Regions from separate parts of the Brevundimonas sp. TWP2-3-4b1 genome, predicted to be linked through region 2. Evidence: riboswitches for the same ligand, from Rfam matches in the RefSeq annotation. Region 2 holds a riboswitch; each other region holds the start of a gene.

Region 1 (2,262 bases), on a different contig from region 2:
GATGGACCGCCACGGGCTCTGCGACGCCGATGGCGTAGGCCAGACGAACCTCGCAGGCGGTAGCGAGCCCGGCGTCCACGACCGTAAGGGCCAACTGCCGTGCGGCGTAGGCGGCGGAGCGATCGACCTTGGTGCCGTCCTTGCCAGAGAAAGCTCCTCCCCCATGGCGAGCGAAGCCACCGTAGGTGTCGGCGATGATCTTACGACCTGTGAGGCCGGCGTCGGCGACCGGGCCGCCCTGGATGAAGGTTCCGGCCGGGTTCAGCAGGAGCTCGGCCGTATCGGCTTCTGCGCCCAGGACCGGGCGAATGATCTCGTCGCGGAGGATCTCTCGGACCTCGGACAGGGAGACCTCGGCGAGATGCTGGCTGCTAATTACAACGTTTTGCAGGCCTTTGGGCTTGCCGTCCTCGTAGCGAACACTGACCTGGGCCTTGGCGTCCGGACCGAGAATGCCCAGCCGATCGCGTACCTCCCGCTGGCGGCGGATTAGCCGATGGGCCAAGGCGATGGGCCTAGGAAGGTGCTCAGGCGTCTCGCGGCAGGCATAGCCAAACATCATGCCCTGATCGCCGGCACCGGTGTTCGCTCCACTGCCTACGCCGTCGCCGATCTCGGTCGACTGCAGGGTGATAGAGGTCCGGACATTTAGCCGGCCCAGCTCCAATCCCCACCGGCCGTCGACATGGCCGATGGACGACAGGACATCGCGAACGATCTGGTCAAAGTCGAGCTTAAGGTCGTGTCCGGTGAGCTCTCCGAACAGCCAGACCGACGATCCCTTGATCGCGGCCTCGACGGCAACCCGGGCGTTAGGATCCTGGGCCAGGGCGGCATCCAGAACGGCATCGGACAGCTGATCGGCGATCTTGTCCGGATGGCCGTCTGCGACGCTCTCGGACGTAAACAGCCCCTCTATGCGTGGTAAACAACCGACGGAAATACGAGACATGGGGTGGCTCTCCTTCGCATCAGCGAGAACCACGAACGGGGATGTGACCATAAGAGCCCGCACTTTTTGCCGGTCTGGCACACATCCCCTTTCGGGAGCCACCTTCGCCCGGGATGGGCAGGTTGGCGACGGCCACGATGACCGCTCTCTTGATGTTGGCTGCAAGGTGCAGCCGAAGATTCAGTCCGTCAAGGGGTGCCGGGGGGCACTGCTAACGGTCGTAGGGATTAGATCAGGGTTTCATGGCTGGATTGCCCTCTGGTGGTCCGCTTGGTCATAGCTTTGGCCCTCAACGCCCTCGAGCTAACGCTAGCGGCAGTCTTTTGGCATTGCGCGTTTCGGCTGAAAGGCGGCGAGCTGTCTGCCATTACTGCCTCGATCCACCCCGACTCACACCCCACGCGGGACGGTGCCGGTCAGCCCAGGACTGACTTTCCGGGGCGGTGTCCCACGTCGCATGAATATTCCCGACACTTTCTGGACGGCCACACAGGGCTCCTTCCATCACTCTTTTAATAAGAAAGGTGTAAGACAGTGGGACAGCATTGAAATCATTGTCACTTTTGGCGTTCCTCACATGTTTCGGTATGGGGCACCTGTGAGACAAGACGCCAGTACCTCCCCTTTTTGCCGTCTCGACGATACTCCTTCTGGTCGAAACCCGCTTTTCGCAACGCCTTCACTGCCCGGTCGATTTCGTTTTTCCTTACGTGTTTAGAAGCAAACTCTAGTCCTTCGACCAAAGCCTCACGTGTAGTGAAGCCTCTCTCTGCCGGCACAATGTCCTCGAGCGTCTTGGTCGCGGCCCACGCGACAAAGTCGTCTTCCCAGGTGTCGAGCACCCGGTAGGCCCCGTGCTCGACCCGCCCCAGCCTCTCGGCCTCCTGCCATGCCACCCCGTCACGCTTCCAGATCGCCGCCGCCTCGGCCCACAGCTGGTCACGATCTCGGGCGATGCCCTCGACGTCGACGACCCCGACGCGCACCGGCAACCACCGCCGCTCGCCGGTGGGGTCGTCGAACAGCTCCATCGCATTGGACGTGCCGACGAAGATGGCGCGGCGCGGCATGGTGACGGCGAACTCCTTGTACTTGGGCACCCACTCCTCGTGTCGCCGGGTGACCCAGGCCTTGATCTCCTCAAGCTCCTTGGTGCGCAGGCCCTGCAGCTCGGCGAGCTCGGCCGCGAGGCAACCGCGCATCAGGCGGGCGCGCTCGACCTCGGCCTGGGTGAAGGACAGCTGACGGTGGGTGTCGGGAGGCACCATGGCTGCGACCGAGGAGGACTTGCGGAAGCCCTGCTCGGGAGA
Region 2 (2,262 bases):
CGGCCTTGGGGTCGAGGGACAGAGTTCTCCCTCCTTCGAGATCCAGATGGACCGCCACGGGCTCTGCGACGCCGATGGCGTAGGCCAGACGGACCTCGCAGGCCGTGGCGAGCCCGGCGTCGACGACCGTAAGGGCCAGCTGCCGAGAGGCGTAGGCGGCGGAGCGATCGACCTTGGTGCCGTCCTTGCCAGAGAAGGCGCCTCCCCCGTGGCGGGCGAACCCACCGTAGGTGTCGGCGATGATCTTGCGACCGGTGAGGCCGGCGTCGGCGACCGGTCCGCCCTGGATGAAGGTTCCGGCTGGGTTGAGCAGGAGCTCGGCTGTATCGGCATCGGCCCCAAGCACGGGGCGAATGATCTCGTCGCGGAGGATCTCGCGGACCTCTGACAGGGAGGCTTCGGCCAAGTGCTGGCTGCTAATTACAACGGTTTGCAGGCCTTTGGGCTTGCCGTCCTCGTAGCGAACGCTGACCTGCGCCTTGGCGTCAGGACCGAGGATGCCGAGCCGGTCACGGACCTCGCGCTGGCGGCGGATCAGTCGGTGGGCCAGGGCGATGGGCGTTGGGAGGTGCTCAGGCGTCTCGCGGCAGGCAAATCCGAACATCATACCCTGGTCGCCGGCGCCAGTGTTCGCTCCACTGCCCACGCCTTCGCCGATCTCAGTCGACTGCAGGGTTATGGAGGTCCGAACATCCAATCGGCCCAGCTCCACTCCCCAGCGGCCCTCAGGATGACCGATGGACGACAGGACATCGCGAACGATCTGGTCGAAGTCGAGCTTGAGGTCGTGTCCGGTCAGCTCTCCGAACAGCCAGACCGACGATCCCTTGATCGCTGCCTCGACTGCGACCCTGGCATTGGGATCCTGCGCCAGGGCGGCATCGAGAACGGCATCGGACAGCTGATCTGCGATCTTGTCTGGATGGCCGTCTGCGACGCTCTCGGACGTAAACAGCCCCTCTATTCGCGGTAAACAACCGACGGAAACACGAGACATGGGTGGCTCTCCTACGCATCAGCGAGAACCACGAAAGGGGGATGTGACCCTGGGAGCCCGTACTTTTGCCGGTCGGCCACATCCCCCTTTCGGGGAGCCACCTTCGCCCGGGATGGGCAGGTTGGCGACGGCCACGATGACCGCTCTCTTGATGTTGGGTTTGTTTTGCGACCGGCCTTCAGGCCCGTCAAGAGGTAACCGCGGAGCTCGCAGCTGCACATTCTGATTGTTCGAGCCGTTAAAGCATGGCTCTTGCGGCGGAAGCTACGGTCGTCCACGCGCTTGAATGGGGTGTCTCCGCCCCCGAAGAGACGGTGACTACGGGATTAGCGTTGTCCAAATGCGCTTTGCGCTGAGCCAGTGCTTTGTGCTTTTGGTGCTTCCGCCTCAGCCTCGCGCGCCGCCACCCTCGCCAGTAGCGATGCGAGCCGTGCAGCCCGGTCCGTATTGCTTAGCTCAGCCCGATGATCGATCTCTGCGCGAACCTGAACCGGCATAAGCTTGGTGGAGAGCTTGTAGAAATCACTGGGGTTAGCCTCTGCCCAAACACGCAAGCTTGCCTTGTCGCTCGACTGTAGCGAAACGAACACCGCCTCGAAGGTCTCTCGCACCGTCCGGGTGGCCTTGTTGGGCGTACCGGGCTTGCGGCCCTTCGGGTTACCGCTCTGCCCCTTGGCGAACATGATCAAGCCTCCTGCATTGAAAACAACAGTAATCCATTGGGGTCCGAATAAACATACCGCCGAATACATAGGTCTCGAGAGCATCGAAAACGTAAGGATGATTTTGATGTCCGAAAAGTCCAAAAGCTACCTTTCGGACAAAACAGCTTCCCAGACCAAAGTCCGAAAAGTCCGCCCCCCCTATTAAGGGGGGACTTTTCGGTCTGCACTTTTAGGACGCATGCCACACCCAACCTTCACCTGCCTCGTGGACCCCCGCCATGAGGAAACCATCAGCGTACAATCTGTCCAACAGACCTTGGGCTAGGTTGTTGCGCTTGTTGGTTGGTTTCAGTGCTAACGTCTCAACGACAGCCGCCTTTGCCTCATCAGCGGTGATGCACCGCGTCTGAGAACCACACCTTGCCTTGCCTGTCATTGTCGCCTTTGCCAGGCGCTCCCGTACTGCTCTGAGCGCGGATATCTGGTTCTTTCCTGACGGCTCCCGAGGAGCGAACATGGCACCAGCATTCCGCTCGACCACACAGCTGGTCACCTCGTCGCCGTCGCTGTCCAAGCTGAGAACAATGCGTCTCAGAGCAA
Region 3 (2,262 bases), on a different contig from region 2:
GCGTCACGCTGTGGCGGTCGATCGAGTCCGACAGCGAGAGCCAACGGGCCGGCGTTGTGTGGGTCCGGTAGGCCTTGCCCCGTGCGGTCAGGTAGTCGCACACGGGATAGGCCTGGCCTGCCGAGGTCGGGGCCTCGGTCTCGAACCGCTCGCCGAACTCCTCGGCGGTGCGATAGGTGGTCATGGCCAGTTCGCGGGCCAGGGCGACCCCGTCCTCGGGACGACCGGCGGCCTCGGCCAGTTGCAGGATGCGCCGCTGGATGCCGCGCCACGCGGTCGCCTGCGGATGGGCCCGGTGGGCGGCGGAGACGACAACCAGCTGCTTGACCCGGTCCGGGAACAGCTCGCCGAAGGCCAGGGCGATCATGCCGCCATAGGAGCAGCCGACGAAGGCCGAGACGACGGGATTGCCGATCTCGTCGAGGATCAGCCGCAGGAGCCGGGCCTGGTCATGGGTGTTGATGGTGACCGGCTTCGAACCGTCGGCGGCCTCCGGCGCATAGTCGAAGGCCAGGACCTGGAAGCGGCTCAGGTCGATCGGCCCGCGGATCGAGACCGCGCCCGACCACCAGCCCAGGCCGTTGGTCTCGGTCCGGTGCACGAACCGCCCGGCCGAGATGCCGCCGGCCACAACCACCAGCGGCGCCCCGGCCCGGCCGTGCAGCCGCCCGACGATCTGGCGCTGGCCCAATCGCTCGCCGGAGGTCAGACGAAAGTCTGCAGGGATGTCGACGGCGATATCGACCGCGCCGCCGCCCTTGCGGGCAAGGATCGCAGTCGAGCGCGCTGCCGGACGACAGAGCGGTTCTGCGGAAATCTGTTGAGTGTCGAAAGCCATGGCGTCGTCTGCATCGTCCCGCCCAGCAAGGCTCCGCATGCGATGACAGATCGTGGAGACGTCGCCTCGTCGACGCTCCACTCATCTCTCGCGGACCCTTCGAAAAGGATCCTCGCAGGAGTTGGCACCGTTCGGCTGGAAACCGATGGTTGCCCCGACGTCAAAGGGCCTATCCCTCGGTCGGTCTTGATGAGTGGTTTTACGTTGCGGGTGCGAAGACCGCCGGTCAAGAGAAAAAATCTACCCCATTGATCCGGCCTGACGGATAGGCTGTGACTGAAAGGTCGCTAAAGAGACGGCAGGCGCAAAAAAGATGCCCGAACCGGGTTGACGCCGGTCGTTTCACCCGACACTTTCAGACCAACGATTTTTACAGGAACTCGCCCGTGTCCCGTCCCGGCAGCATCGCCGTTCCGACCTCGACCACCGCCCTCGCGGTGCACTCGATGACGCTTGCGACTCTCATTTCGACCACGACCGGTATGACCATCACCGGCCCCTCGCGGGCGGGAACAGGTTAGCGCGCAGGTCGAAAACACCTCAGCCAACCCAGACCCGCCCGGCCCCGGCCAGGCGGGTTTTCTATTGCCCTGATCCCAACTCCTCCCCGAACGGACTATCCAGATGCCCCACTCCAGCGCCCGCCTCGCCGTCGTCGAGAAACCGATCGCTGAGCCTTCGCCCACCGCCGAAGTGGTGGTGCTGAAGTTCGGCTCCTCGATCCTGCAGGACCAGTCCTGCGCCCCCGCTGTCGCCTCCGAGATCTATGGCCACGTCCGCGCGGGCCGGAAGGTGATCGCCGTGGTCTCGGCGCTGGGCGGCCACACCGACCGGCTATTTGCCGACGCGCGCGCGCTCGGCCTCGACCACGAGAACGACCTCCTTCCCGGCTATGTGGCGCTGGGTGAGGAGAAGGCGGCGGCGCTCGTGGCCATCGCCTGCGACCGGATCGGCCTGGATGCGGCGGCATTGTCCGTGCGCGAACTGGGCATTGTGGCGGACGGCCCGGCAGAGCATGCGCATCCTGTCTCGCTGCGCAGCGACGCCCTGTGGAAGGCGCTGGCGGACCATCAAGTCGTCGTGGTTCCGGGCTTCGGCGCCGTGGGTGAGAAAGGGAAGGTGGTGCTGCTGGGGCGCGGCGGTTCGGACCTGACGGCGGTCTTCCTCGCGGCCGAACTGGGCCTCAGCCGCGTGCGCCTGGTGAAGGATGTCGACGGCCTCTACGACCGCGATCCCGCCTCGGCGTCGGGCAAGCCGCTGCGCTATCGCCGGGCCAGCTGGGACGACGCCCGTCGCCACGGCGGCGCCCTGGTCCAGCACGACGCGATCGACATGGGCCAGCAGCGGTCGGTGGAGATCGAGGTGGCCGCGCTCGGTCGCGCCGACTGCACGGTGGTCGGAGACCATTCCGCGCCTCCCGGGCC

What was found. Region 2 has a riboswitch for S-adenosylmethionine ahead of metK (methionine adenosyltransferase). Riboswitches for the same ligand answer to the same signal wherever they lie in the genome.
Region 1: linked by a shared signal. The riboswitch ahead of metK (methionine adenosyltransferase) and the one ahead of metK (methionine adenosyltransferase) in region 2 are both predicted to bind S-adenosylmethionine.
Region 3: linked by a shared signal. The riboswitch ahead of metX (homoserine O-succinyltransferase MetX) and the one ahead of metK (methionine adenosyltransferase) in region 2 are both predicted to bind S-adenosylmethionine.

Annotation. Positions count from the first base shown of each region.
Region 1 is NZ_JAFCWQ010000005.1:100,441-102,702, forward strand. It holds gene metK (methionine adenosyltransferase) at 1-952, opposite strand, end outside; SAM-I-IV-variant riboswitch at 1,004-1,113, opposite strand; gene ACP7A5_RS05885 (VapE domain-containing protein) at 1,510-2,262, opposite strand, start outside.
Region 2 is NZ_JAFCWQ010000018.1:68,124-70,385, reverse strand. It holds gene metK (methionine adenosyltransferase) at 1-997, opposite strand, end outside; SAM-I-IV-variant riboswitch at 1,049-1,157, opposite strand; gene ACP7A5_RS13495 (DUF5681 domain-containing protein) at 1,324-1,680, opposite strand; gene ACP7A5_RS13490 (AAA family ATPase) at 1,892-2,262, opposite strand, start outside.
Region 3 is NZ_JAFCWQ010000001.1:128,229-130,490, forward strand. It holds gene metX (homoserine O-succinyltransferase MetX) at 1-838, opposite strand, end outside; SAM riboswitch class I at 917-1,034, opposite strand; gene ACP7A5_RS00680 (homoserine dehydrogenase) at 1,463-2,262, shown strand, end outside.